Regions from separate parts of the Ferdinandcohnia salidurans genome, predicted to be linked through region 2. Evidence: a T-box and tRNA genes for the amino acid it is inferred to sense, from the RefSeq annotation. Region 2 holds a T-box; the other holds one or more tRNA genes.
The links. A T-box is a leader RNA that pairs with one kind of tRNA and senses whether it is charged. The one in region 2 lies ahead of ileS (isoleucine--tRNA ligase), so its partner is inferred to be a tRNA-Ile.

Region 1: it has a tRNA-Ile gene. The T-box ahead of ileS (isoleucine--tRNA ligase) is inferred to sense a tRNA for this amino acid. The anticodon was not compared.

The regions. Positions count from the first base shown of each region.
Region 1 covers NZ_JBHUEK010000005.1:526-15,987, reverse strand. The annotation lists gene menC (o-succinylbenzoate synthase) at 1-842, opposite strand, end outside; gene ACFSFW_RS02480 (o-succinylbenzoate--CoA ligase) at 838-2,316, opposite strand; gene menB (1,4-dihydroxy-2-naphthoyl-CoA synthase) at 2,396-3,217, opposite strand; gene menH (2-succinyl-6-hydroxy-2,4-cyclohexadiene-1-carboxylate synthase) at 3,260-4,078, opposite strand; gene menD (2-succinyl-5-enolpyruvyl-6-hydroxy-3-cyclohexene-1-carboxylic-acid synthase) at 4,081-5,829, opposite strand; gene ACFSFW_RS02460 (isochorismate synthase) at 5,822-7,213, opposite strand; gene ACFSFW_RS02455 (1,4-dihydroxy-2-naphthoate polyprenyltransferase) at 7,583-8,518, shown strand; gene ACFSFW_RS02450 (TraR/DksA C4-type zinc finger protein) at 8,950-9,705, shown strand; gene ACFSFW_RS02445 (penicillin acylase family protein) at 9,742-12,153, opposite strand; gene ACFSFW_RS02440 (TIGR00266 family protein) at 12,343-13,140, shown strand; gene ACFSFW_RS02435 (hypothetical protein) at 13,173-13,364, shown strand; tRNA gene ACFSFW_RS02430 (tRNA-Glu) at 13,469-13,540, opposite strand; tRNA gene ACFSFW_RS02425 (tRNA-Ser) at 13,569-13,659, opposite strand; tRNA gene ACFSFW_RS02420 (tRNA-Asn) at 13,665-13,739, opposite strand; tRNA gene ACFSFW_RS02415 (tRNA-Ile) at 13,749-13,825, opposite strand; tRNA gene ACFSFW_RS02410 (tRNA-Gly) at 13,837-13,910, opposite strand; tRNA gene ACFSFW_RS02405 (tRNA-His) at 13,949-14,024, opposite strand; tRNA gene ACFSFW_RS02400 (tRNA-Phe) at 14,051-14,123, opposite strand; tRNA gene ACFSFW_RS02395 (tRNA-Asp) at 14,132-14,207, opposite strand; tRNA gene ACFSFW_RS02390 (tRNA-Met) at 14,268-14,344, opposite strand; tRNA gene ACFSFW_RS02385 (tRNA-Ser) at 14,530-14,622, opposite strand; tRNA gene ACFSFW_RS02380 (tRNA-Ile) at 14,642-14,718, opposite strand; tRNA gene ACFSFW_RS02375 (tRNA-Met) at 14,732-14,808, opposite strand; tRNA gene ACFSFW_RS02370 (tRNA-Ala) at 14,839-14,914, opposite strand; tRNA gene ACFSFW_RS02365 (tRNA-Pro) at 14,926-15,002, opposite strand; tRNA gene ACFSFW_RS02360 (tRNA-Arg) at 15,008-15,084, opposite strand; tRNA gene ACFSFW_RS02355 (tRNA-Leu) at 15,103-15,191, opposite strand; tRNA gene ACFSFW_RS02350 (tRNA-Gly) at 15,209-15,283, opposite strand; tRNA gene ACFSFW_RS02345 (tRNA-Leu) at 15,288-15,368, opposite strand; tRNA gene ACFSFW_RS02340 (tRNA-Lys) at 15,383-15,458, opposite strand.
Region 2 covers NZ_JBHUEK010000007.1:206,085-221,546, forward strand. The annotation lists gene ftsZ (cell division protein FtsZ) at 1-74, shown strand, start outside; gene spoIIGA (sigma-E processing peptidase SpoIIGA) at 474-1,400, shown strand; gene sigE (RNA polymerase sporulation sigma factor SigE) at 1,475-2,194, shown strand; gene sigG (RNA polymerase sporulation sigma factor SigG) at 2,250-3,119, shown strand; gene ACFSFW_RS03975 (YlmC/YmxH family sporulation protein) at 3,309-3,554, shown strand; gene pgeF (peptidoglycan editing factor PgeF) at 3,712-4,533, shown strand; gene ACFSFW_RS03985 (YggS family pyridoxal phosphate-dependent enzyme) at 4,541-5,218, shown strand; gene ACFSFW_RS03990 (cell division protein SepF) at 5,235-5,672, shown strand; gene ACFSFW_RS03995 (YggT family protein) at 5,679-5,939, shown strand; gene ACFSFW_RS04000 (YlmH family RNA-binding protein) at 6,121-6,894, shown strand; gene ACFSFW_RS04005 (DivIVA domain-containing protein) at 7,003-7,503, shown strand; T-box leader at 7,569-7,824, shown strand; gene ileS (isoleucine--tRNA ligase) at 7,928-10,696, shown strand; gene ACFSFW_RS04015 (TraR/DksA C4-type zinc finger protein) at 11,239-11,613, shown strand; gene lspA (signal peptidase II) at 11,717-12,205, shown strand; gene ACFSFW_RS04025 (RluA family pseudouridine synthase) at 12,180-13,088, shown strand; gene pyrR (bifunctional pyr operon transcriptional regulator/uracil phosphoribosyltransferase PyrR) at 13,309-13,857, shown strand; gene ACFSFW_RS04035 (solute carrier family 23 protein) at 14,005-15,321, shown strand.

The DNA.
Region 1 (15,462 bases), on a different contig from region 2:
GACCTACAAATATCATGAATACGAATTGACTCAGTGATACCACCTACTCGCCCAATTTTGATATTCATTACTCGACAGCTCCCCATCTCAATTGCCTTACGGGCATCTTCTGCCGATGTGATACTTTCATCCAAACATATGGGTGTCGAAAGTATTTTTTGCAACTTTGCATGATCAAAAATGTCATCCTCCGCTAGTGGCTGTTCAATCATCAACAACTTAAACTCATCTAATGCTTTAAGTTTGTCAGTATCCGTTAAAGTATAAGCAGAATTCGCATCAACCATTAGCGGTAGGCTTGGAAATTCTCGTCTAATTTCTTTTAGAAGCTCATAATCTTGTCCAGGCTTAATTTTTATTTTGACTCGTTTATAGCCTGTGTTCACATGCTCCTGGATTTTACGTAATACTTCCTCCATTGAACTAATACTTACGACTACGCCTGAATCAATAAAATCTCTCGTCCCGCCAATCGCTTTAGAAAGGGAAATTCCTTGTTTTTTTGAATATAAATCCCATAAAGCCATGTCGATGCTAGCTTTCGCCATATTATTTCGTTTTACAAATTGAAAGCGTTCTTGTAGTTGCTGAGGATGCTCAACCTCTTCTTTTAAAATTTGCGGGATTAGATAATCGACAAGTATATGCCAGCAAGTTTTAATCGTCTCTTCTGTATACCAAGGTGATGAAAAGGCAACGACCTCTCCCCAACCAACGACACCTTCTACATCCTCCATTTCAACAAGAATACTCTCTCTTGTATCTACCTTTCCCGTACTTGCTACAAACGGTGAGAGCAAACTTTGTTCTATGAGATGGAGGGTAACCTTTTTCACCTTAATCATTTTTCTCATCCTTTATCAAATCAACTAATTTTCGTCTCATAAGTTTATTTGATGCATTTCGTGGGAGGGCATCAACAAAATGGATTGATTTTGGAACTTTATATCGCGCAAGTTGTTCGTGGCAATAAGCAATGATTTCATCTTCACATAGATTACTTCTTTCTTCTTTTATGACGAAGGCAGCTGGCACTTGTCCCCATTTTTCATCATCCACACCTGTAACACCCGCTTCTAAAATGTTTGGATGTGACAATAGAACCGCTTCCAGTTCAGCAGGATAAATATTCTCTCCCCCTGAAATAATTAAATCTGACCGGCGATCTAACACGAATAGAAACCCTTCCTCATCTATGTAACCAATGTCACCGGTATATAGCCAGCCATCAACTATTGAGGTCATCGTAGCATCGATCCGATTCAAGTAGCCTTTCGTCACGTTTGGTGCTTTTACAACGATCTCCCCTATTTCATTTGGAAGTGTAGGTGTACCATCTTTATCAATTTTGATTTGCACGGGAAAAAGTGGTTTACCTGCTGAACCTAACTTTGAAATACTATACTCAGGTGCAAGCGTAACAACCTGTGATGCTGTTTCAGTCATACCATATGTCTGGAACACAGGAATATTATGAGCAATACAATCCTCTAACAAAGGTTTTGGTGCAGGCCCTCCTCCAAGAAGCATACATCTAAACTGTTCAGGGTAGCTGTCACCCCCTAATTCTCTAATCATCCTCGTTAGCATGACACTCACTGCTGACATGATCGTAACACCTTGATTCATAATGGCATCATTTGCTTTTTTGGGGTCGAATTTTTCGTGAATCACCGCTGGTATTCCATAAATGACACTTCGATACAAAATCGATAACCCACTAATATGAAACATCGGAACAGTTAGTAACCAGCAGTCATCCTGGTGTAGCCCTAAATTTAAACTTGAGCCAATCGCACTCCACCAATGGTTTCCATATGTATGAATAACACCCTTTGGTTTTCCAGTCGTTCCTGATGTGTACATAATCGTATCCGCCTGTTCTAAAGAGAAATACTCTTGAATCTCACAGTCTTTCTCAGGAAGCTCATGAAGTTCATTTAATGGTATGTATTTAATATTTAGATGAGCCACTTTCTCAAGAAAAGGCTCTTCCGTTAGCAGCATTTTTGTGCCAGCATCACTCAATTGAAATTCTAGCTCACTACTTGTTAGTTTTATATTCAATAGGACTGTAACTGCTCCAATATATTTCAGGGCATGAATCACCTCAACCATCTCAACACTGTTCCTCAGGAGCACAGCTACAACGTCTTCCTTTTGTATCCCTGCAAAAGTGAGTTGATTAGCCCTTTTTAACACATTTTTATGTAAAGTTAGAAATGATATCTCTTCATTTTCAGTTTTTATCGCAGTTCGATTTGGCGTTAAAAATGAACGATGTTTCAGCCAATTTGGTATTTCTGTTGAATTCATCTTTTTCAAATCCTCTTATATTTGTAATAAAAATGCAAAAACAGCTTGATGAGGTCTTCATCAAGCTGAGAACTGAACATTAAGGGAAACGAGGGAATTGCTTAAAGTCTGGCATGCGCTTTTCTTTAAATGCGTCACGGCCTTCCTTCGCTTCATCTGTTGTGTAGTATAGAAGAGTAGCATCGCCAGCCATTTGTTGTAGACCTGCTAAGCCATCTGTATCAGCATTCATTGCTGCTTTTAAGAAACGAAGAGCTGTTGGACTCTTTTCAAGAATTTCTTCACACCACTTAATTGTTTCTTCTTCAAGCTGCTCTAATGGAACAACTGTGTTCACAAGACCCATGTCTAATGCTTCTTGCGCATTATATTGACGGCAAAGGAACCAGATTTCACGAGCCTTTTTATGACCAATGATGCGAGCAAGATATCCAGAACCATAACCTGCATCAAAGCTTCCAACCTTCGGACCAGTTTGTCCAAAAATAGCGTTATCCGCAGCAATTGTTAAGTCACATACAACATGTAATACATGTCCTCCACCAATTGCATAACCTGATACCATCGCGATAACTGGCTTTGGAATTACACGGATTAAACGTTGTAAATCAAGAACATTTAATCGTGGGATTTGGTCGTCTCCAACATATCCACCATGTCCTCGAACCTTCTGATCTCCACCAGAACAGAATGCTTCATCTCCTGCACCAGCAAGAACAATAACACCAATATTTGAATCATCTCTTGCATAAGCAAAGGCATCAATCATTTCTGCCACTGTTTTCGGCGTAAACGCATTTCTAACATGTGGTCGGTTAATGGTGATCTTTGCAATACCATTGTATGTTTCATATAAAATTTCATCATACTTCCGTTCTGCTATCCATTCAACTGCAGCCATTAGCTTGTCCTCCTTTATGTATAGGTTTGTATGTAATTTTGATCATTGAGAAAAATGATCAGAAACAAACTCATTTATTATTTTACCAAAAAAACGTGGTTGTTCCACATGAATTGCATGTCCAACCTCTACTATTTTCTCCACTTTTGCATTTTGAATGCTTAAACTCATCTCTTCTGCAATCCTGCAATACTTTTGGTCAAGCTCTCCACAAAGCAATAAAGTCGGGAAGTTAAGCTCATTTAGTCTATCCCAGTATGAGGGTTGTGAACCAGTCCCCATCCCCTTAAGACTATTAGCTAAACCGACTGGATTATTTTTAAGACGTTGTTTACGTATTTCTTGTTGTCTTTCTTTCGTTAGTGCCTGTTGTGAAAGGAATAACGGGATCTTCTCCCAAAAATCAATAAAACCTTGGATTCCCTCTTGCTCAATTCGATTTGCCAGTTGCTCATCTGATTTTCTACGGGCAGCTCTCTCTTCTTCTGTTCTTAATCCTGGAGAACTGCTCTCTAGAACAAGGCTAGTTACTCTAGTTGAATAAAGAATAGAAATGGCCAAAGCTAGCCTTCCTCCCATGGAGTAACCAACTAAATGAGTTTTTGGGATAGATAAGGCATCAAGTATATGAATGATATCTTTAGCAACAGTTTCTATATGATATCTTGAAAAGTCATCAGGACTATCTGTCTCTCCATGTCCGATTATATCAATAAAAATACATTGATAACTGTTATGAAGTGGCTCAGTAGCCCTGCTCCAAGTTGCTATACTACCTGTAAAACCATGGAGGAACACAATCGGTTCGCCTTCTCCCATCACTTGGACATGATAAGTAACCCCGCTTGATGAAATAAACATAGTTATTGTTCCTTTTTAAGCAGGTTTTTTATTTCCTGGGAAACATTATTCCACATTTTTCGATGAATCATGACATTTTCTTGACGGTCCGTTTTTACTTCAACAACATGAAGGCCTTTACCATTTAATGAAGCAGATATGGCTTTTCGGAATTCCGCCCAATTCTCAACACTAGTAAACTTCCCGCCATACATTTTTACGGCATGTTCATAATCAAGCCCGATTGGCGTACCAAACAGGGTTTCAAAGTGCTTTTCTTCCTGTGATTGTGGTAAGAAAGAAAATATACCGCCACCGTCATTATTAATTAACACGATCGTACTATTTAAATGATGATGCTTTGCCGCTAATAATCCATTTAAATCATGGTAGAAAGAAAGATCACCAATCACTAGAACCGTATGCTCATTTTGCGAACTAATGCCCATTGCCGTTGAAACAAGTCCATCAATTCCATTTGCTCCTCGGTTTCCTAGCGCATGAATTGACTTTTCATTATTTGTAAAGAATGTGTCAAGGTCTCGAATCGGCATACTGTTTCCGACAAATAAAGTAGATCCATTTGGCAGGATTTCTTGAAGTTCAGTAAATACCTTCCCCTCAAATAAGGTTTCCTCTTGGTGTACCGCGTTGATATTTTCTTTCACGATCTCATTTATGTTAATCCAAGAGCTAATCCACCCATTATCACTACGTTTCTGTATTCGTTTCGTAATCGCCTGACAGAATTCTATTTCATCACAGTACACCATATCAGTTGCGGATAAAGTAGGATCTCTCCATCCACCGTCCCCATCTACAACGATTTGTGGTGTGTTTTTTTGTTTTTGAATAAATTGCAGAAGTGACTTAGAGACAGGCATTGCTCCAAAACGAATGATAATGTCTGGTGAAAAAGCTTCTCGGAACTCTTCGTTTCGTAAAAAAGCATCATAACCATCTAGTATGTATGATTTAGGATGTGTACCACTTCTCAGTTGGGATAGTGGGTCAGCAAGTATTGGAAATTGAAGAGTTTCTGCTAGATTAGCTACAGCATGTCCAAACTCAGAATGATCGTGTGAACCACATACAATAATTCCCTTCACTTTTTCACTGACTACATCACTTATCAGTTGAGCTTGTTCCTCGTCCATTGTCGGTTTTCCAACCACGACATTAACATTTTTCTTAGCCATTTTGCTTGTACCCCATAGTTGATCAAGACCAAGATTTGGAACAAGTGGCTCACGAAAAGGAAAGTTCAGATGGACCGGTCCTGCGGGAGCTGATTGTGCTGTACCCGCTGCTCTTCCTGCCATTGTTCTAACATAGGCCAACATTTGCTCGGAATCTTGAGGTAGTGCCATTTCTACAAACCATTTCGCATGATTCCCATATAACTGGTTCTGGTCTATGGCTTGCGGTGCACCAACATCGCGCAATTCATGTGGTCGGTCCGCTGTCAACACAATTAGCGGTACCCTTGAATAATAGGCCTCCACAATAGCCGGAAAATAATTCGCTGCTGCAGTCCCAGACGTACAAAGGATCGCTACAGGCTTTTTGCTTGCTTTAGCTACCCCAAGCGCGTAAAAAGCGGATGATCGTTCATCAATATTGATTGTAACATTCATATCAGGATGTTCAGCCATTAGTATTGCCATCGGGGTAGAGCGGGAGCCAGGGCTCACAATGGCCTCTGTGACACCCACTTGGACTAATTCATCAACAAATGATGCTACATACCGAGTTAATGCTTCATTATTCATTGTCTAAGCCTCCTAATGCGGATAGCATCGGTCTAAACTTAATCATTGTTTCTGTATATTCACTTTCTGGTTCTGAATCTCCTACAATACCACATCCAGCAAATAAGGATGCATTATTGCTATTTATTAACCCAGAACGAATGGCAACGGCAAATTCTCCATTATCTTTGGTATCCAACCAACCAACTGGGCTTCCGTACCAGCCGCGGTCAAGAACCTCAAGCTCACGAATAATTTCATATGCTTTTTGTTTAGGTTGTCCTCCAAGGGCTGGAGTTGGATGTAATCGATCTACAACAGTAAGCAATGACACATTTTCTTTTGCTACCCCTCTTACAGGTGTGTATAAATGTTGGATATCTCGCATTTTTAAGATATCAGGTTGTGTTGGTGAAGAGATGCGTACACAAGATTCTTTCATCGCATTTTTTATCATTTGTACAACAACATCATGTTCGTATAGATTTTTCCGGTCACTAAGTAATTCATTAGCTAATTGTTCGTCTTCAGAAGGTGTTTTGCCACGTCGTATCGAACCTGCTAAGCAAGTCGTTAAAAATTCTCCACCTTTTTTCTTAATAAGACGCTCAGGTGAAGCCCCTATAAAACATGAATCTCCGTATTCAATTGCAAATAAGTAACTCATTGGTTGCTCTTCTTTTAGACGTGCTAAAATGGCGTCCGTTTCAATTGGCTTATCGAAATGCAGTTTAATTTCTCTTGCTAATACGACCTTTTCAACCTCACCGGCCTGTACCTTTTTTGTTGCATTTCGAACAGATTCCATCCATTCCTTTGGTTGGACTTCTTCTTTTGTAAAGGAAGTGCTTATTGGATCTTTTTGATTTCTCTCAAACAGTCCTTCTAATTGTTCTATATCAGAATCAGCAAAAGTTGTTCTTGTAGGCTCACAAATTATATTTGTCGTTAAATAAGTGCTTCCTTTATAGACAGAAAGCATAATCGTAGGCAAGACAAATTTCGCATCATCAAAATGATCCCACAGCTCTGTTCTCTTTTTTAACGGATCGAATGAAAAACCTCCCATTAAGATTGGACCTGTAGAATATGGTGCAAAGTCATCCACTATAATCGAATTGTGAACGAGTTTTTTCCACTTTTCTTCTATTGCAACAAAACGTTCTGTAGACTCGTTATCGCTAATTGTATAAGCTTCTCCAAGACCAACAATTATCGTATCATTTGTTGGATTGGACCAGAAACATCGCGTTTTAAACGTTTCTTTTTTCCCAGCAGAAAAGAACAATAGGGGGTCTATGTTCTCAATCTCTCTAACCTGACTTACAAGTATCGGCTTTGAAAGCTCCTTTGAACGGAGCATTCCTTTCTCTATGTAATCCTTCAATCCTTTTTGTTGTATCATGACCAACTTATATCCCCCCGAAGTGTATCCCATAATAAATTTTACTTTAGAAATAGTATATGATTATAGTATATCATTAACATATATTTACCCTTAGTATTATAATCCGATAATTTTTGATTAATGAATCAAATGCTACGATATACCTGATAATGAATAGTTGTCAACAAACTTGATTCTACCATATCTACTCGCACTATGACCACTTACTTCCTTATTATTACGTTTTGAGAGTTATGTTAGTCTGGGGATTAAATCGTAGGAAGAATGTTTATGTCTTTTTTGTTACATTAAACCATTGACAGTACCTGTCCAATTCACTAAACTGAACTTTGGATATACATGATATGACGTGAGAGGAGAAGTCTAATGCATACGGAACTTCAGTCAAATCAGAAGCTATCTAAAAAGCCTTCAAATGGGTTACAAGTATGGTGGAGACTTATGCGTCCACATACACTCACTGCATCTTTTGTTCCAGTTATACTAGGAACAGTACTTGCACTTCCAGATACATCTATAAACATGGCATTATTCTTAACAATGTTACTTGCTTGTCTTCTCATTCAAGCAGCAACTAATATGATTAATGAGTATTTTGATTATAAACGCGGTCTTGATACCGCTGAATCAGTCGGTATTGGTGGAACAATTGTTAGAGATGGAGTAAAGCCAAAAGTGATTTTAAACTTGGCATTTGCCTTTATGGGAATTGCCACACTTTTAGGTGTTTATATTAGTATGAATAGTAGCTGGTGGTTAGCGTTAGTGGGGACTATATGTATGTCTGTTGGTTATTTATATACAGGTGGCCCATTCCCAATTTCATCAACACCTTTTGGAGAGCTTGCAGCTGGTTTCTTTATGGGTATGATCATTATTTTAATATCGTTTTTCATCCAAACGGGTACTGTTACTTCAACAAGTATTTTAATTTCAATTCCAATAATGATCCTTGTTGGTGCCATTAATATGTCAAACAATATTCGTGATTTGGATGGCGACAAAAAGAACGGACGTCGCACTTTACCGATTTTATTAGGAAGAAAAAATGCGATTAAGTTTTTAGCGGTATTGTTTATTATTTCATATGTCTGGATTATTGCTTTGTCATTTATGGGAATAGCGTCTTGGTGGAGCCTACTTGTATTGGTAAGTGTTCCAAAAGCCGTTCAAGCAATAATTGGTTTTATTGGTAAATCAGAACCAATCCAAATGATGCCAGCAATGAAAGCAACTGCCCAAACAAATACATTTTTTGGTTTCCTATTATCTATTGGAATCTTTATCGGTTACTTCTTTTAAAAACACGATTTTTACGATCGTGTTTTTTCTTTTGTCTTCTTTCACAAAATACGTGTTCAAAAAGGAGGATGAAAAGGACCGCGTCGACAAAAGCGCCACGTCCTGTGGCATTGTCGACACTAGCACGTCCTGTGCGTCGAAAGTTCAAGGCGGCGAAGCTTTGAGTACCGGAGCGAGGCAACTGCTTGAGTTAACTCCCTTGCAGCCTTGCACTGAGGAATTGACTTCTTGAATATACTAGCAGACGCAAGCGCATAACCTATTGTTCATGATGTTTTCCAGGAGCAAAAATCACAGAAATTCAATGTGTCATTTTCACCGGACTTTTGAACATCCTATACAAGCACTTTTTTACATTTATGATTTTCGTGTTTATGTAAATAATACATAACAAGATTCGTTACGAAATCATTATGGAAGGAGTGCTTTTCATGTTATCAAATGAGCAATTATCAACCTTCCGTTCACAGTTGATAAACGCAAAAAAAGAGGTTGAAGAACAATTAACGGATAGCGATCATTTTGATTTAGAACGCGGTCATTTCCACGGGTCGATGGGGGAACTCTCTTCTTATGATAACCATCCAGGGGATGAGGGAACTGCGCTTTATGAACGCGAAAAGGACATTGCACTTAATGAGCATATTGAAAAAGAATTAAAAGACATTGACTACGCCTTACAAGCAATTGCTGAAGGAAGATATGGGAAATGTGAAAAATGCGGTAAGGAAATACCTGTAGACCGGTTGGAAGCAATTCCTACCACAACATATTGTGTTGAGCATACCCCGACCCAAGTCGTATCTCATAATCGACCTATTGAGGAAGGGGTTTTAATGCCACCATTTGGAAAGTTTGTTGATGAGGAAGATAATGTATCCTTTGATGCAGAAGATTCATGGCAAGATGTTGCAAAGTATGGAACATCTGATACTCCTTCAGACCTTGCTGACCCAGTTGATAGTTATAATGAAGTATTCCTCGAATCAGATGAAAATGTAGGCTATGTAGAGGATTACGAAAACTTCGTCGCAACAGACATCGAAGGGAAAGAAATAATCATCTATCCAAACAACCAGCATGAACGATATGAGGAAGTGTTAGATGAAGAAGGAATCATGACCATGTTCGGCGATCTTCCTCCATATGAAAAAGAACCTTACACACAAGATGAAGCACAGGATTAAATTCAAAGCAGTGGAATCTCTTCCACTGCTTTCTTGTTACTTTATTGGTTGTAAAAGAAGTGTATAACTATTTTTCATATAACTCTCTTTTTCAGTATGAGTAATGTGATATTTCCCTGTTGTCCAATCAGAAATTTGATCATGATAGAATGGACTTAATACATGACCAGATTGCCCTGGGCCTACCACATTATAGCTTTGATTCATGTTTGATAGATCAATTACTGAACGCCATGCAGCTCCGTGTGTGATCGCGCCTGATTTTTTATTAAAACTTGCAGCAGCTACCGATATTCCACTACCACCCATAGGAACAAATTCATTTTGATTAAAAAGATAGTTTAACGGTGAAATTGCAGACAATGGATGATTAAAAGGAACCCTATGAAATTCTCCCCATTGCCATTTACCTGAATTCTTCCCTTGTTGTTTAACAGCAAAATCAACAGCTCGCTTGAATGACTCTAGAGTTACTTGCTCCAAGCCACCAGCTTCACGTAACCATACACCTTCATCCCCTTTTGTAGCATTTCTAATCATTTGGTCTACAATTTGTGATTTACCCTCAAACAAGTTATCGATTTCATTTGGAATGGATTCCTCAAACAATACATTCGCAAATTCCTCCATCCATTTATGAAAGACTAGAGGCTCCCCATCTTCTATTCGGTCCACAAAGTCCCATCCTTCAAACTGCTTTAAGACTTCTATATCGATTTCTCTTAGCTTGTCTTTTTTGCTTGTTAATACATCAAGAAGAATCGGTACAAATTCCTCCGCCTGCAAATTATGTTGGTCAAACTGCAGTTGAAACATATCATCAACCGAAAATTTATTCTTACTCGTTAAAACATCCCGTATACGCTGCTGACGATATGGCTGTGCCCAAGTATTCGTAATATGGTATGGATAATCATCTGTTACAATTTTATTATTTGCCGTAGAAATAAAACCTTCCTTTGGGTTCACAATTGTTGGGAGTTCATCCCATGGAATAAAGCCCTCCCACTCATATTCATTCGTCCAACCTGGTACAGGTACCGAGCTGTCTCCCTTTTTTCGAATAGGAATTAACCCATTTGCTCGATAAGCAATGGTTCCATCCGTAGCTGCAAAAACAAAGTTCTGAGCCGGGGTATGGAAAGATGTAAGAGCTTCTTTAAATTCATCCCAATTTTTCGCCTTGTTAAACATCAACACCGCTTCAAGCTCGGTCGAAGGGTCGAGAGCTGTCCATCTTAACGCTAAAGCTGTCTTCTCCCTATGGTCATGGGTGAATTCTGAAATAATCGGACCATGCCTTGTTACCTGAACCTGATAAGGAATTGTTTCTCCATCCTTTACCTTTATTGGTTCTTCAATGATTGTCGCATCCTCCCACTCCCCCATATACTCGAACTGATTTGGATTTTCTGGATTTCTTTTTTCAATATATAAATCCTGAACATCAGGACCTACATTGGTAACCCCCCAGGCAATATGTTCATTACGTCCTAATATAATTCCTGGAACACCTGCAAAAATGACACCACTTACGTTTACCTCGTCATTTTGTAAATGCGTTTCATACCAAATCGACGGAGTCGCCAATGCTAAATGAGGATCATCCGCAAGAATCGGCATACCTGAATCAGATTTCTCCCCACTAACAACCCAGTTATTACTACCGTTAAACTCATTTGGAAAAGGTGCTTGTGCAATACTTTTGGAAATATCAACAGGACTTTCTTTCATCGCTTGAAGAACGGTTGCCCCGTCTTCAGGATATGTAGGGAATAATTCTAGTAGTTTTTCATCTGATACATGTTGTGCCATGTAATATCGAAAGGCTTGACCTTTATAATGGCCTCCTAAATCATAAGCCATATACTTCCCGATCGTGAGCGAGTCTATAGGGCTCCACTCAGTTGGTTTATATCCAGCTAGAGTAAACTCTACGGGTAATGTATTCTTCTCCTTTGCTTCCCTAATAAAAGCATTTACACCATCCGCATAAGATTGTAAGACACCCTTCGCTTCTGTTGAGTATCCTTCGTACGAGATTTTAGCTGCTCTACGTAACCCAAGAGCTCTAAAGTATTTATCCTGCTCAATAAGGGAGCTACCAATAACCTCACTGATCTCTCCTGAGGCCTGTCTACGGCTTAGATCCATTTGAAATAACCGATCCTGAGCTGTTACATATCCTTGTGCAAAATACAGATCATGAGTGTTTTTTGCACAGATATGAGGAACCCCATTTTGATCACGAATCACTTCAACCTCATCAGTAATACCAGCAACACTAATTTTTCCTTCAATTTCTGGTAAACTTTTTCTCAAAAATAAATAGCCTGCCAAAATACTTGCCACAAGAAGGAGGACGATTATGATTCCTGATACTAAAATAACCCTCCATCTTTTCTTTCTAGGCCAAATACGTCTATTTATAGCGACTTCTGAACTCATAAAATCCCCCTTAGACTTATCATTTCAAGAAAATTCTAAATATATTATAATATCCCATTTTGATTTTGTCATTGTAATCTCCAATAGACTGACATTATTTTCATACGTAGTGTAAAGTTTAAAGGAAGATACTAACCAAATGACGAATTATTTCTATATATCATTTTTTTAAGTGAAAGGAAGAATACAATGAACGCTCATGAGATTGAATACAAACTATATGGAGATGACATGCAATTTGTAGAAATCGAGTTAGATCCGAGTGAAAGTGTTATTGCGGAAGCAGGAGCAATGATGATGATGGAAGATGGAATCTCAATGGAAACCATATTCGGTGATGGCTCAGAATCTGGAGGTGGCGGTCTTTTAGGTAAACTTTTTGGTGCAGGTAAAAGAGTCCTGACTGGTGAAAGTCTTTTTATGACAGTATTTACAAATAACCATATGGGGAAAAAACATGTTTCCTTTGCGGCACCGTACCCTGGTAAAATCATTCCAGTTGATTTAAGTATGCTTGGTGGAAAGGTGATTTGCCAAAAAGATTCGTTTCTATGTGCAGCAAAAGGAGTATCAGTCGGAATAGACTTTCAACGCAAATTAGGTACTGGTTTCTTCGGTGGAGAAGGCTTCATCATGCAAAAATTAGAAGGAGATGGATTAGCCTTTCTACACGCAGGTGGAACCATACATAAAAAAGAACTCCAACCAGGTGAAACCCTTCGAATCGACACAGGCTGCTTAGTTGGGATGACGAAGGAAGTAGATTACAATATAGAATATGTAGGAAAAATAAAAACAGCTTTCTTTGGTGGGGAAGGGTTATTCTACGCAACTGTATGTGGCCCTGGAACGGTTTGGGTACAGTCATTGCCATTTAGCCGTATGGCAGACCGTATTTTCGCGAGTGCACCTAGAAATGGGGGAAACACAGGTGAAGGAAGTATACTAGGAGGAATCGGAAATTTATTAAACGGTGATAACAGATAGAATAATTATAGGCATAACTGGGAGGATAATAAATGGAGGTGTGGAAGATGAAACGTAAAGATGACGACGTTAATAGAAAACCCGATGCTCCACTATTTGATGCCCCAGATGATAAAATTCTAGCATTTGACATGTTCCGCGGAATATCACCCGGACTCTTTTCAGATGTAGATTTAGACAACCCCGCAAAGAAAATAGAAGATGATATAATTTCTCAAGATTAGCACCTGGCAACAGGTGTTTTTCTTTTTGCAAACCATAAAGAAGTAAGAAGCTAGAAATCTACTAAAAATAAAAAAACGCCATGAGAAATTCTCATAACGTTTGATGACCCGTACGGGATTCGAACCCGTGTTACCGCCGTGAAAGGGCGGTGTCTTAACCGCTTGACCAACGGGCCAGAAAATAAGTATTTATATGATTCGACATGGCGGAGAAGGAGGGATTTGAACCCTCGCGCCGCTTACGCGACCTACACCCTTAGCAGGGGCGCCTCTTCAGCCACTTGAGTACTTCCCCAAAAATGGCTCCGCAGGTAGGACTCGAACCTACGACCGATCGGTTAACAGCCGATAGCTCTACCACTGAGCTACTGCGGAATAATTATATGGTGGGCCTAAATGGACTCGAACCATCGACCTCACGCTTATCAGGCGTGCGCTCTAACCAGCTGAGCTATAGGCCCATTGTATAAATTGGAGCGGGTGATGAGAATCGAACTCACGACATCAGCTTGGAAGGCTGAGGTTTTACCATTAAACTACACCCGCGTAATGAATTTTATTTTTATAAATTTATAATTTTTATATGGGGCGGCTGATGGGAATCGAACCCACGAATGTCGGAACCACAATCCGATGCGTTAACCACTTCGCCACAACCGCCATTAAAGTTTATAAAATAAATAAGGTGGCTCAGGACGGAATCGAACCGCCGACACAAGGATTTTCAGTCCTTTGCTCTACCGACTGAGCTACTGAGCCACAATATATGGCGGTCCCGACCGGGATCGAACCGGCGATCTCCTGCGTGACAGGCAGGCATGTTAACCGCTACACCACGGGACCTTTTTTTAACAACAAAAATTATTTTACAATAACTTCTTTTGTTTGTCAACATATTTTTTTTGGTTGCGGGGGCAGGATTTGAACCTACGACCTTCGGGTTATGAGCCCGACGAGCTACCAGACTGCTCCACCCCGCGATAATAGAAAATATATAGTTTTTTGTCATGCGTTAATTATAGCAGATGACTGTCCCTTCCTCTGCAAGCTTACTCTAGAAGCTAAGTCCGTCGGGACAACTCGCAGTATTTCGATGATGCAACGCTCGTTGCTCCACCCCGCGATAATAAAATATTTAATTCAAGCCATACCATTTTAAATAATATGGCGGAGGAAGAGGGATTCGAACCCCCGCGGGCTTTAACACCCCTGTCGGTTTTCAAGACCGATCCCTTCAGCCGGACTTGGGTATTCCTCCACATATAAGAAGTTGTAAATGGTGGACCTTGTAGGACTCGAACCTACGACCGGACGGTTATGAGCCGTCTGCTCTAACCAGCTGAGCTAAAGGTCCTAGAATTTTCAAATGGTAGCGGCGGAGGGGATCGAACCCCCGACCTCACGGGTATGAACCGTACGCTCTAGCCAGCTGAGCTACACCGCCATAATTAAAAGCAACTATTTAAAATTCTATTGGTGGAGCCTAGCGGGATCGAACCGCTGACCTCCTGCGTGCAAGGCAGGCGCTCTCCCAGCTGAGCTAAGGCCCCAATTTTTTAAATGGTCGGGAAGACAGGATTCGAACCTGCGACCCCTTGGTCCCAAACCAAGTGCTCTACCAAGCTGAGCTACTTCCCGTAAAATGGCGCGCCCGATAGGAGTCGAACCCATAACCTTCTGATCCGTAGTCAGACGCTCTATCCAATTGAGCTACGGGCGCATTTTATATTTTTTTAGATGGTGCCGAGGACCGGAATCGAACCGGTACGGTAGTCACCTACCGCAGGATTTTAAGTCCTGTGCGTCTGCCAGTTCCGCCACCCCGGCACTTCTTAAATTACCTCTGGAGCGGAAGACGGGATTCGAACCCGCGACCCCCACCTTGGCAAGGTGGTGTTCTACCACTGAACTACTTCCGCATAATGCGGGTGAAGGGACTCGAACCCCCACGTCAAAGACACTAGATCCTAAGTCTAGCGCGTCTGCCAATTCCGCCACACCCGCATATTTAATTTAAATGGTGAGCCATGAAGGATTCGAACCTTCGACCCTCTGATTAAAAGTCAGATGCTCTACCAACTGAGCTAATGGCTCGTAA
Region 2 (15,462 bases):
CACGTAATGCAGTACATGTAGAAGAAGAAATTGATGTACCAACATTCCTACGTAACCGTAACAGAAGAGGTTAAATAGAAAAGCGCAAGGCACCCGCCTATCGGCGACAAGCATAAGAACAGCGCTGACAGAAGGCTCTTTTTGCCTTCAGAAGTGATGGGCTTAGACCAGAGAGCCGATGGTGCCTGGAGCTAGCCAATAAAAAAGTCCTCATAAATATATAAAAAGGCATTTGACAATTTAGTTGTCGAATGCCTTTTTTCTATTTTTTCACCTATTTCTTTGGATTCCCCTTCATTCTAACTTAACTGACAAAATAAGAACTAATCTTCCAAAATTTCTCTTTTATTATCGGCATGAAGTGACAGACTTCCATATAAGATGTACTATATACTATTTTTTAAGCTAACTAGTTTACCAAATGCAAAAACATATATCTAGGTGAAGTGACTTTTGGTGAAAGGAGAAATGGGGTGTCTATTTATTTAGATGTAATCTGGTTGTTAAACTTTTTCTTTGACGCCTTATTATTACTATTAACTGCGATGATCCTAAAGCGAAAGATTGTAAAATGGAGAATCTTAGTAGGCTCATTTATTGGATCTTTGTTAGTTCTCTTAGTGGTTTCTCCTTTTGCAGAAATTGGGTCTCATCCGGTTACGAAACTTCTCTTTTCAATTGTAATTGTAGGAGTTGCTTTCGGATATAAACGATTTCGCTATTTTTTACAAGGATTACTAACCTTTTATTTTGCTACTTTCATGATTGGAGGTGGGATGATAGGGGTTCATTACTTTTTAGAATTCGATGTTCAAGTATTTGATGGAACAATCATGACTCAGTCAACTGGCTATGGAAACCCAATTAGTTGGGGATTTGTATTAATCGGCTTTCCACTCTTATGGTATTTTTCAAAAAATAGAATGGATGACATTGAAACGAAGCAAGTTTTCTATGACCAGATTGTTGCTGTGAAGCTTGAAGTAGATGATGTCATCTTACATTTACAAGGTTTGGTCGACAGTGGAAATCAATTGTTCGACCCAATTACAAAAAGCCCGGTTATGATCTTAGACACCACAAAATATGAAGAACTCTTTCCTAAAGCCCTTATGGAACAATCCAAAAATATAGAGCTCTTAACAAATGATTCTTCCACAGAATCTCATAAATGGGAAAGTCGTGTAAGACTTATTCCATATCGTGGGGTTGGCCAAGAACATCAATTCTTATTGGCTGTTAAACCTGACCGAATAACAATCTATCATGGAAATGAAGAAAATATCGTAAAAAAAGGATTGGTTGCATTCAACCATACTACCTTATCAACTGATGGGGAGTATGATTGTATCGTACATCCCAAAATGCTTGTTTCAAGCTCCATTCAGACAGCTTCTTAAGGGGAAATAAAACAAATTAATTCTAATAAATATCATACTCACGTTTTTTACAAAATAGAAGGGAGAACTTATCTGTGGCTAAATTAAAATTAAAACTTACATATTGGTGGTATAAACTTTTAATAAAATTAGGTTTGAAGACAGATGAAATATATTATATTGGTGGGAGCGAAGCCCTACCTCCACCCCTATCGAAGGATGAAGAAGAGGTTCTCTTAAATAAGTTACCGAGTGGCGACCAAGCTGCAAGGTCAATTCTTATTGAAAGAAACCTAAGACTTGTTGTATATATCGCACGAAAGTTTGAAAACACAGGAATAAACATCGAGGATTTAATTAGTATTGGAACAATTGGGTTAATCAAGGCTGTCAACACGTTTAATCCTGAAAAGAAAATCAAACTTGCAACCTATGCATCAAGATGTATTGAAAATGAGATTTTAATGTATTTGCGTCGAAATAATAAAATAAGGTCTGAGGTTTCTTTTGATGAACCATTAAATATTGATTGGGACGGTAATGAACTATTATTATCGGATGTTCTAGGAACAGACGAAGACATCATTACAAAGGATTTGGAAGCGAATGTCGACCGTAAGTTATTAGTGAAAGCCCTGCATCAGTTAAATGATCGCGAGAAACAAATCATGGAATTAAGATTTGGATTAATTGGTGGAGAAGAAAAGACGCAAAAAGATGTTGCTGACATGCTTGGGATATCGCAATCTTATATTTCAAGACTGGAAAAGCGAATTATTAAACGACTTCGAAAAGAGTTTAACAAAATGGTGTAAAGAAAAAATAATTTTCCTTTAAAGCTATTGATTTTGCTGTTTTTATACACTAGCTATGGAAATAGTTGTGAATTCGAAATGCATATTTTTCCCTCTAACGGAGATACTTAACTTTGTACAGCAACTCCTGTTAGGAGGGAAAGAATTGACTCGAAATAAAGTAGAAATTTGTGGTGTTGATACTTCAAAACTTCCAGTACTAAAGAATGAAGAGATGCGGCAATTATTCCGACAAATGCAAAGTGGCGATTTGTCAGCTCGCGATAAGCTCGTAAATGGGAATTTACGACTTGTTCTCAGTGTAATCCAACGGTTCAACAACAGAGGAGAATTTGTGGATGATTTATTTCAGGTCGGATGTATCGGTCTGATGAAATCAATCGACAATTTTGACCTTGGTCAAAACGTAAAATTCTCCACCTATGCAGTCCCGATGATTATCGGCGAAATTCGGCGCTATTTACGAGACAACAATCCTATCAGGGTGTCGCGCTCATTGCGGGACATTGCCTATAAGGCTTTGCAAGTAAGAGAGCGTTTGATGAGTGAAACATCAAGGGAACCTACAGCAGAAGAAATCTCAAAGGTTCTTGAAGTGCCACATGAAGAAATTGTTTTTGCACTTGATGCGATTCAAGACCCTGTATCATTATTCGAACCGATTTATAATGATGGTGGGGATCCAATTTTTGTGATGGATCAATTAAGTGATGAACGAAATCGTGATTCAAATTGGATTGAAGAGATTGCCTTAAAAGAAGGAATGAGACGACTAAATGATCGTGAGAAACTAATCCTTCGAAAACGATTTTTTCAAGGAAAAACACAAATGGAAGTTGCTGAAGAAATCGGAATCTCTCAAGCCCAAGTCTCACGTCTTGAAAAAGCAGCAATTAAACAAATGAATAAGAACATCCAAAATTAATGATGGATTCATCCATTAAATGGACAAGTTATAGCATGAATAGGGTAAATATCAGACATTCGGTGAAGACGAATGTCTTTTTTAACGCCTTTTTATCGTATGAAATTAAAGCCTTCCCACTTCGTCTAATTTTGTCTCATAAAAGGCAGTAAGCCAGTCATATAGTTTACTATAAGGAGGCGGAGGGAAATGGTGAAAATTTCTGATTTTCAAGCGAAGGATGTTGTAAGTGTTGTCGATGGAAAAAGACTTGGGAATATTGGTGATATCGACATTAACTTAACAACTGGAAAGATAGAGTCCATTATTATAGGTGGCTATGGAAAGGTACTAGGCATATTTGGCCGCGAGGAAGAGATTGTGATTCCATGGAGAAACATTATCAAAGTCGGTAAAGATGTGATTTTAGTGCGAACTCAGAATACGACTGAGTAATCGCGCTAAATTTTGACATTTTTCCTAACATATTCTCCTTTCTTTTGCTAAGATGTGATAAAATAGGCAGAAGAAGGGTTCATTTTTCTAAAAATAAAATATTGTCTTCATGTCTAGGTAAGATGTGTTGATAATTGTTGAATAAAAGGATGTTGTTATGAAGCTTGAACCATTTACTCAAAAGGCAGAACAAGTTTTAAATCTTTCCAGTTGGAGCCATATTTCTGATAAACTGGTTGCTGGTTTTACGACTAAAAATGGCGGAGATAGTGAAGGGGATTTTAAATCCTTTAATCTTGGTTTACACGTGAATGATGAGGACAACTCGGTTATTTCAAACCGAAAGCTGCTTGCAGACATTCTCCGCTTTCCACCTGAAAACTGGGTATGCTCAGAGCAAACACATAAAAATAGCATCGCTAAGGTCACTAAAAAAGATCTTGGTGCAGGTGTTTTTACATACGAAGATAGCATCAAGGATACTGATGGGTTATATACAACAGAGAAAAATATTCTGCTAACCCTTTGTTATGCAGACTGTGTTCCACTTTATTTTTTTGCACCATCTAAACAAATCATTGGAATAGCTCATGCAGGGTGGAAGGGAACTGTTCAGGATATTGCAGGTGAAATGATTCGTGCTTGGGGTCATGAAGGTGTTAAACCAGATGGTATCCAAGCAGTAATCGGACCCGCAATTGGTAAATGCTGCTACATAGTGGATGATTACGTTATAAATTTCGTGAAAAATTTGGACAAAATAGAGTCAAAACCTTACGAAATAGTAAGTGACAACCAATATCGGTTAGATTTAAAAGAACTAAACTATCAGCTTATGGTGAGGGCAGGAATTCCTCCGGAAAATATTCAAGTTTCCTCGTATTGTACGTCCTGTGAGAATCAGAAATTCTTTTCGCATCGAAGGGATGCCGGGAAAACGGGAAGAATGATGAGTTTTATTGGCTTTAAGGAGGATTAATTTTAAAATGAGTGTAAAAGAAAATCTAATCTACATACAAGAGAACATAGAACAAGCATGCAAGCGTTCAAATCGGCCTGCAGATTCTGTTTCAATTATTGCTGTAACGAAATATGTAAGTGTTGAAACAGCTAAGGAAGCAATCGAAGCAGGAATTCAACATATTGGAGAAAATCGCGACGAAGGTCTGACAAAGAAGCGAGAAGAACTTGGGAATGAACCAACTTGGCATTTTATTGGGTCTCTTCAAACAAGAAAAGTAAAAAACATTATTGATAAGGTCGACTATATTCATTCGCTCGATCGAATATCGTTAGCAGAGGAAATTCAAAAGCGGGCGAGCGATAAAATAAAATGTTTTGTACAAATCAATGTATCTGGAGAAGAGTCCAAACACGGAATGTCACCGGAAAATCTTGAGTCGTTTATAAAGGAACTTGGAAAATATCCTTCTGTTGAGGTAGTCGGATTAATGACAATGGCTCCGTTTACCGATGATCAAGATGTTATTCGTTCATGCTTCCAAAGACTTCGAAACCTAAGAGACGATGTACAAGCTCTTGGTTTGCCACATGCTCCATGTACTGAATTATCTATGGGTATGTCGAACGATTTCGAAATTGCAATTGAAGAAGGAGCTACCTTCATTCGAATAGGTACTTCATTGGTTGGCAAAGAATTTTAAAAGAGAGGTGTTACAATTGAGTATAAAAACCAAATTTAAAAGCTTTTTTGCATTAGAAGATGAATATGATTATGATGAAGAAGATTATTTTGAAGAAGAGGAAGTAGAACCGACAAGGGCTACAAAACCAGCTGCGAAGCAAAATGTAGTTAGCTTGCAAAGTGTTCAAAAGTCTTCCAAGGTTATTTTGTTTGAACCTCGAGTGTATGCAGAGGCACAAGAAATTGCCGATCATTTGAAAAACAGACGAGCGGTTGTTGTTAATCTCCAACGTGTTCAACATGATCAAGCAAAGAGAATCGTTGATTTCCTAAGTGGAACTGTTTATGCCATTGGTGGGGATATTCAACGCATTGGTGCAAATATTTTCTTATGTACTCCTGACAATATCGATGTGTCCGGAAATATCTCTGAGATTGTTTCTAACGAAGAATTCGCTGAAAAGGGGTGGTAATCGAAAATGGGTATTATTTTCGGTATCTTAAGTCAAGCGCTGGTACTTTATTCGTATGCGCTGATCATTTACATTTTAATGTCTTGGTTTCCAAATGCACGTGAATCTGGGATTGGTCAATTTTTAACAAGAATTTGTGAACCATATCTAGAGCCATTCCGCAGATTTATTCCACCACTAGGGATGATAGATATTTCCCCAATTGTTGCAATCCTAGTGCTAAATTTCGCTGGTAGAGGAATTCATGCTTTGCAAAGCATGTTCTAAAAAGGGCCTTGTTTCAAGGTCCCTTTTCTTTATTTTTGTCTAGCTCCAGGCGCCATCGGCTCGAGGTCATAAGCCAATCGCTTCGGAAGGTAAAATGCACCTTCTGTCAGCGCTCGTCTTATGCTTGTCGCCGATAACCAGGCACCTTGCGCTTTTCTATTTTAAACGAGGTATTATACATATGAATCTATATCAACATTTTCGAAAAGAAGAGCATGCGTTTATTGATCAGGTGTTGGAATGGCAACAGACTGTTCTGAATCAGTACAGTCCTAGGTTAACCGACTTTCTTGATCCACGTGAACAAGAAATTGTGAAACAAGTGGTGGGAACCGGTGGAGATGTCCTTGTTCATTTTTCTGGTGGAAAAGAAGGACTTGAACGAAAACGTGCATTATTGTATCCATCTTATTTTGAGCCAACGGAAACAGATTTTAATCTATCCTATTTTGAGGTGAAATATCCTGTTAAGTTTGTTTCTGTTGACCACCGAAAGGTTCTTGGTTCATTAATGTCTCTCGGTCTAAAACGTTCCAAATTTGGTGATATCCTAACACAGGATGAGCGTATTCAAATTGTTGTTGCCGGGGAAGTTGCTGATTACGTCCGAATGAATTTAACATCTGTGGGAAAGGCAACGATTTCTTTATCAGAGATTGCTGCTTCAGAACTCGTATTCGCACATGAAGAATGGACTGAGCAAACAGTCACTGTTTCCTCCTTACGATTAGATGTTATATTGGCATCCATTTTAAATTTGTCTAGGCAAAAAGTGCAAGTCTTAATAGAAAATGGACTTGTAAAAGTGAATTGGAAAAAAGTTGAACAATCTTCCTTTGAATGTAAGGAAGGAGATGTTCTTTCTGTTCGTGGTTACGGAAGAAGTAGACTTCATTCAATTGAAGGGAAAACAAAGAGAGAAAAATGGAGAATCATTGTAGGAAGACAAAAATAATTGTAAATAATGCAGGAATTTCTTCTTTTTTGTCGAATTGTAAAGTATCATTTGTTTGAAGAATGTTTGAAAAACAAACGCATTTATTAATTTTTGGAGGTGGCATTCGTGCCTTTAACGCCATTAGATATTCATAATAAGGAATTTAACAAAGGTTTTCGCGGCTATGATGAGGACGAGGTTAATGAGTTTCTTGATCAAGTTATTAAAGATTATGAAATGGTTATTCGTGAGAAAAAAGAACTTGAGTCAAAACTTTCAGAGCTAAACGAAAAACTAGGTCATTTTACAAATATCGAAGAAACGTTAAATAAATCGATCTTGATTGCGCAAGAAACAGCTGAAGAAGTGAAACGTAATGCTTCAAAGGAAGCAAAGCTTATCATCAAGGAAGCAGAGAAAAATGCAGATCGTATTATTAATGAATCGTTAGCTAAATCTAGAAAGATATCAATCGAAATTGAAGATTTGAAGAAACAGTCAAAAGTATTCAGAAACAGATTTAAAATGTTAGTGGAAGCTCAGTTAGATATGCTTAACAATGATGATTGGGATCATCTCATGGAATACAATGTAGAGCCTGTTTTTGCAGAATCAGAAGAAAACTAGTATTGACACTTGACTCTTTTGATTAATACGCATATAATTTTAAAACAACTAATTACTTTAATATACTAGCAGCTTTGAAAGGGACAGTAGTTCTTGTCAAACTTATATAGCGAGTCGGGGATGGTGGAAGCCCGGTATAAGTGATAAGAATGAAAATCACCCTGGAGTTCGGTGCTGAACATATAAATTGATTCAAAAGAGATTGTCTTTTGAACATTTCTAAGTAAGCATTTCGCGTCTCATTCACGTTACGAATGTCGAGTGGACGAATGGAAATTCGTCTATAAGGGTGGTACCGCGAGAGGCCTTCTCGTCCCTTTTTGGGATGAGAAGGCCTTTTTCTATTCTGATTAAAGGTATCACAAATCATCCATACTGTAACAAGCTGCAAATAATTAGGAACTATTATTAGGAGGAAATGGTAATGGAGTATAAAGACACGTTATTAATGCCAAAAACAGATTTCCCAATGCGTGGAAACCTTCCGAATCGCGAACCACAGATTCAAGAACAATGGGAAGAAATGAATATTTACCAAAAGGTTCAGGAACGTACGAAAGGTCGTCCATTATTCGTTCTTCATGATGGGCCTCCATATGCGAATGGTGACATTCATATGGGGCATGCATTAAATAAAATCATTAAGGATATGATTGTTCGTTTCAAATCAATGAACGGGTATTGCGCCCCATATGTTCCAGGATGGGATACTCACGGACTTCCAATTGAAACAGCTCTTACAAAAAATAAGAAGGTTAATCGGAAAGCAATGAGCGTTGCGGATTTCCGTAAGCTTTGTGAGGAATATGCCTACGAGCAAATCAATAACCAACGCGAACAATTTAAACGTCTAGGGGTTCGTGGTGATTGGGAAAACCCGTATATCACATTAAAACCAGAATACGAAGCACAGCAAATCAAAGTATTTGGTGAAATGGCTAAAAAAGGTTATATCTACAAAGGACTTAAGCCTGTTTATTGGTCTCCTTCATCTGAATCAGCACTAGCAGAAGCGGAAATTGAATATCAAGATAAACGCTCACCTTCTATCTATGTAGCGTTCCCAGTGAAGGATGGTAAAGGCGTATTAGAAGGTGATGAAAAAATCATCATCTGGACAACAACACCATGGACAATTCCAGCAAACCTTGGAATTAGTGTACATCCTGATCTAGAGTACTCTGTTGTTAGTGTTGACAACAACAAATACGTCGTTGCTTCTGCATTATTAGAAGCAGTAACTAAAGAAATCGAATGGGAAAATGTATCTGTTGTGAAAACATTTAAAGGTCGTGAATTAGAAAATGTTGTAGCCAGCCACCCTATCTATGGTCGCGATTCCCTTGTAATGCTTGGTGAACACGTTACAACTGATGCAGGTACTGGATGTGTACATACAGCACCTGGTCACGGGGAAGATGACTTCATCGTTGGACAAAAATATGGCATCGGCGTGCTTTGCCCTGTAGATGAAAAAGGCTATATGACAGCAGAGGCAGAAGGGTTTGAAGGTTTATTCTATGATGAGGCTAACAAACCAATCACTGAAAAATTAAATGAGGTTGGAGCTCTTCTAAAGCTTGCCTTCATTACTCACTCTTATCCACATGACTGGCGTACGAAAAAGCCAACTATCTTTAGAGCTACAGCTCAGTGGTTTGCTTCTATTAAAGATTTTAGAAACGAACTGATGGACGCTGTTAAAGAAACGAAATGGGTTCCAGCTTGGGGTGAAACAAGACTTTATAACATGGTTCGAGATAGAGGAGATTGGTGTATTTCTCGTCAGCGTGCATGGGGAGTCCCAATCCCAGTATTCTATGGTGAAAATGGGGAGCCAATTATCACAGATGAAACCATTAATCATGTCTCTAACCTATTTAGAGAATATGGTTCAAATGTTTGGTTTGAACGTGAACCTAAAGACTTATTGCCAGACGGATTTACACATGAATCAAGTCCAAATGGTATCTTCACGAAGGAAGATGACATTATGGACGTATGGTTTGACTCTGGTTCATCCCATCAGGCAGTCTTATTAGAAAGAGAAGACCTACAACGTCCGGCAGATCTTTACTTAGAAGGTTCTGACCAATATCGTGGTTGGTTTAACTCTTCTCTATCAACGGCTGTAGCTGTAACAGGTAAAGCACCATATAAAGGTGTACTAAGCCATGGTTTTGCCCTTGATGGTGATGGCCGTAAAATGAGTAAGTCATTAGGAAACGTTGTTGTTCCGGAAAAGGTAATGAAGCAATTAGGAGCAGATATTCTACGTCTTTGGGTAGCTTCAGTTGACTATCAGGCAGATGTTCGTGTATCCGACGCAATTCTAAAACAAGTTGCAGAGGTTTACCGAAAAATTAGAAACACATTCCGTTTCTTACTTGGTAATTTAAGTGACTTCAATCCGGAAACAGATGCAATTCCAGTGAATGAATTGCGTGAGGTAGATCGTTATATCCTTGTTAAATTAAACAAATTAATTGATAAGGTAAAAACATCTTATGAAAATTATGAGTTTGCAGGTGTTTATCATTCCGTTCATAATTTCTGTACAATCGAGTTAAGCTCATTCTACCTAGACTTCGCAAAGGACATTTTATATATCGAGGCAGCGGATCAACATGATCGCCGTTCAATCCAAACTGTCTTATATGAAGCTTTATTAAGCTTAACTAAGCTTGTAACACCGATTCTTCCACATACAGCAGATGAAGTATGGAAGCATATCGATTCTGTTAAAGAGGAAAGTGTTCAATTAGTTGATATGCCAAATTCAGTTGAGATTCCAAATGCAGATGCATTGGAAGCAAAATGGGATTCATTCATGGAACTTCGTGATGATGTTCTAAAAGCTTTAGAAACAGCGAGAAATGAGAAAGTTATTGGAAAATCTTTAGCTGCTAGCATTACTTTATATCCAAACAACGAAACAAATGCTCTTCTCGATTCAGTGGAGGAGAACTTAAAGCAGTTGTTTATTGTATCAGGATTTGCGATTGGTGGCTCATATGAAGAAGCTCCAGAAAATGCACAAGTTTTCGATCAAGTAAAAATCGTTGTAGGTGTAGCAGAAGGTGAAACCTGTGATCGTTGTTGGGTCGTAACACCAACAGTTGGTGAAGACTCAGATCACCCAACACTTTGCACACGTTGTGCATCTGTTGTAAAAGAAAATTACCAAAACTAAAATAGGAAAAACGCCATGAATCCATAGGTTCATGGCGTTTTTTTGCAAAAAATTGGTATCTTGAAATATTTCATTAATAGAACTGTAACCCAACAATTTGCTCGTCTGCCGTCAAAAATTTATGAGAATTACGTAGTATGTAATTAGAAAACATTAAAAAACATTTGAAGATAGGAGGATAAAAAGGACCGCGTCGACAAAAACGCCACTTCCTGTGGCATTGTCGACACTAGCACGTCCTGTGCGTTGAAATTTCAAGGCGGCGCAGCTTTGAGTACCGGAGCGAGGCAACTGCTTGGTTAAACATCCTTGCAGCCTTGCGCTGAGGAGTTGACTTCTAGAATATACTAGTAGACGCAAGCGCATATCGGAGTTAATCACCATTTTCTAGGAGTAATGTTCACAGAAATTCGATGCGTCATTTTTATCCTACAGGAAAAACTTGTTGGCTTTAACGAAAACCATTATGGATAATACTATTTCTACTACCTTATAAAGATGATCTTAAGCATTAATCAAAAGCATGATAAGGAGGCGTTCCAATGAACGATCAGTATGCAGAGATTAAAGCGGAATTGGAATTAACAAAGAAAGAACTAATATCCAGGTTAATGAAGTCAGCACAATATGAGGTAAGTCAAGAACTACTTTTTCAGAATGAACAATCTGAGAAAGAGAAAATTGTAATGAATCATATAAAAGAAGACCTAAGCGACGTCGAAAGAGCTTTAAATAAAATTAATTCCGGCACTTTTGGAATTTGCGAAGAGACTGGTGCTGAGATTCCGATTGAGAAACTACGGATACTTCCAACAGCTCGAACTATTTTCGAATTTTCCTTCACTGATCTATATGACAGAAGTAATGTCATACCCCTTCAGCGTAAAAACCATCTTTCTTTAGTGGAGCAAAAGTGAAACCTTTGCTTTTGCTCTGCTTTAATCCCTTAAATAGATTGTACAGACGTCCATTCATATGCTAAAATTCAAAAGTATAGTTTGTATGGATGGGGGCGTATTCGTGTATTATAATTTAATTGCTTTATTTATCATTTTATTAGATCAGGTTACAAAATGGATGATTGTCCGTTTTATGGAGCTTGGAGATTCGATTCAAATCATTCCTAACTTTTTGTATATAACGTCGCATCGAAACCGTGGTGCAGCATGGGGAATACTACAGGGGCAAATGTGGTTTTTCTATATTGTGACCATTATCGTGGTAGTTATGCTGGTTTTATACATACGGAGCCTCAAACCAAATCAGCGCTTGTTTGGCATTGCGCTTTCATTTATGCTCGGAGGTGCAATTGGTAATTTTATTGACCGTATCTTTCGTAAAGAAGTTGTCGATTTTATAGATACATACATTTTTACATATAACTTCCCTATTTTTAATATTGCCGATTCAGCACTAGTAATTGGTGTTGGCTTGATTTTAATTTTAACTATTTTTGAAGGGAAATTAGAAAAGGAGAAAACAAATGAATCAATTCGAACTAACGATTGAGGATCAACAGCAAAATGACCGAATTGATAAAGTCGTTTCAGCCTTTAACTCTGACTGGTCGAGGACACAAGTCCAGTCTTGGATAAAGGATGGGAATATAAAAGTCAACGGGAATAATGTTAAAACCAATTATAAAGTTAATATAGGGGACCATATTCATATTGACATTCCTGAACCGCAAGCTTTGGATGTGGTACCAGAAGAGATGAACTTAGATGTTTATTATGAAGATGCAGATGTTCTCGTAGTCAATAAACCAAAAGGAATGGTCGTACATCCTGCTCCAGGCCATGTTAGTGGAACGTTGGTAAACGGTCTTATGGCTCATTGCAAGGATTTATCAGGAATCAACGGTGTTCTACGCCCAGGGATTGTTCATCGAATCGATAAGGATACTTCAGGCTTATTGATGGTTGCAAAAAATGATGTTGCGCACGAATCCTTAGTGAATCAATTGGTCGAAAAGTCAGTTACTCGTAAATATAAAGCACTAGTCCATGGCGTCATACCGCATGACCAAGGTACAATTGATGCACCCATTGGACGGGATAAAAAGGATCGCCAAAGTATGACTGTTACAGATGAGAACAGTAAAGATGCAGTGACTCATTTTAATGTATTAGAACGATTTAAAGACTTTACATTTGTTGAGTGTCAGTTAGAAACAGGGCGTACCCATCAAATTCGTGTTCATATGAAATATATTGGTTATCCATTAGCGGGTGATCCAAAGTATGGCCCAAAGAAAACATTAGATCTTGGTGGACAAGCTCTACATGCAGGACTATTGGGCTTTGTTCACCCCAGAACGAATGAATATCTTGAATTTGAATCTCCACTTCCTGCTTATTTTGAGGAACTTCTGGAGAAGCTGCGACATTGATTTTGTTCCTTACAAAAAAGGATTGACAAATTTCGATAATGAACGTAGAATGAACTTAATTAAATGAGCCCCTTTAAGATCAGTCCCGTGAGGCTGAGAAGGAAACGGAACTACATTTGGATTATTGTATCCTCATGTATGAGTGTCTATGTCCTTTCACTTACGGTGAGAGGACATTTTTATTTTAAAGAGGGAATCAATGTTAAGTGAGGTGTAACAAATGGCTGAAACTGATAAAGCTGTAGTTTTAGACAATCAAGCAATTCGAAGGGCTTTAACAAGAGTAGCTCACGAAATCATTGAAAAAAACAAAGGAATAGAGAACTGTGTGATTGTTGGGATCAAGACGAGAGGTATTTACTTAGCAAAGCGCATTGCCAGCCGAATTGAACAAATCGAAGGCAAGAAGATTGCAATTGGTGAATTAGATATTACCTTGTACCGTGATGACTTAACAACAAAAACAGAGGATCGCGAACCAATTGTAAATGGCTCCGATATACCAGTTGACATTACGAATAAAAAAGTCATTCTTGTTGATGACGTGTTATACACAGGTAGAACAGTGAGAGCGGCACTCGATGCCCTCATCGACATTGGTCGGCCAGCACAAATTCAGTTAGCTGTTTTAATTGACAGAGGTCATCGAGAGTTCCCAATACGGGCAGATTATGTTGGAAAAAATATTCCAACTTCTAACTCGGAAAAAATTGTGGTTGAACTAGAAGAAATAGACAATTTAGATCAAGTAACGATTCATAAAAAATAAATAAAGTACCCTTTAAATGTAGTCCAGAGAGGCTAACAAAGGGGTAAACATTCCTTCTCAAAAGATAGGGATTTGTATACCTCTTTGTGTAAAAAACACAAAGATTTTTTTGTTTTGGGTATCTTAAAATGAGGGGGAAATTCAAAAATGAGTAATGATAACCAAAAGATTGTATTAGGGATAAAAGATAAACCATCTCCAGGACTATTCGCAATACTGAGCCTGCAGCATTTATTTGCCATGTTCGGTGCAACTATCCTTGTACCGTATTTAGTAGGAATTAGTCCTGGGGTAGCTCTCATCTCAAGTGGGTTAGGTACACTAGCATTTTTACTTATAACAAAGGGTCAGGTTCCAGCATACTTAGGATCATCCTTTGCTTTCATTATCCCACTTCAATCAGCAATAGCTGCTGACGGTCCTGGTGCTGCTATGATGGCAAGCTTACTTGCTGGGCTTGTATATGGGATGGTAGCCTTGTTAATAAAAGCAACAGGACATAAATGGCTTGTGAAGATTTTACCACCTGTTGTTGTTGGACCAGTTATTATCGTAATAGGTCTTAGCCTAGCTGGTACAGCAGTTGGAATGGCAATGAATGATGCTAGCGGAGCATATAGTCTACAGCATTTTTCAGTAGCATTAGTTACACTAGCAATCGTGATTATAGCAACCATCTTTTTTAAAGGCTTCTTAAACCTAATCCCGGTCTTAATCGGGATTATCGGTGGATACGTATACGCATTATCAATCGGATTAGTGGATTTTACTGCAGTAAAAGAAGCAAAGTGGTTTGAAATGCCAGACTTTATTATTCCGTTTGTTTCATACACACCGCAGTTTTCATTAGATATGATTGCATTAATCGTTCCAGTAGCGGTAGTTACCTTATCAGAGCATATCGGACATCAAATGGTCTTAAGTAAGGTTGTACAAAAAGATTTAATTAAACAACCTGGATTACATCGCTCAATTATGGGTGATGGAGTAGCAACGATGATTGCTTCACTACTTGGTGGTCCACCAAATACAACATACGGAGAAAACATTGGCGTTTTAGCCATCACTCGGATCTTTAGTGTATATGTAATCGGCGGTGCAGCTGTTGTGGCGATTGTCTTTGGTTTCATTGGCAAAATCAACGCCTTAATTAGTACGATTCCAACACCAGTTATGGGTGGGGTATCCATTCTCTTATTCGGAATTATCGCTTCATCTGGTTTACGGATGTTAGTAGATAGCAAAGTTGATCTTGGCGATAATCGTAACTTGGTGATTTCATCAGTTATCCTTGTCATCGGAATCGGCGGAGCATTCATCCGCGTACTTGGCTTTGAAGTTCACGGCATGGCATTAGCCGCAATCATAGGTGTTTTACTTAACCTAATCCTTCCTGGCGGAGTAGTTCCGGAAGACGAAGATATATATGAGACTCATCTTGAGGATGATAACTCTGTTGCATAATGATTCACCTTTTAAAATAACCCAGAGAGGTTATTAAGGGTGTAAGGTTTTTGCGAAAAGGGTATTGGCTTTCTAATACCCTTTTTCAAACAAAACCTTGTTTTACACCCTTACCAATAAAGGTAAGGGTGTTTTTTTATA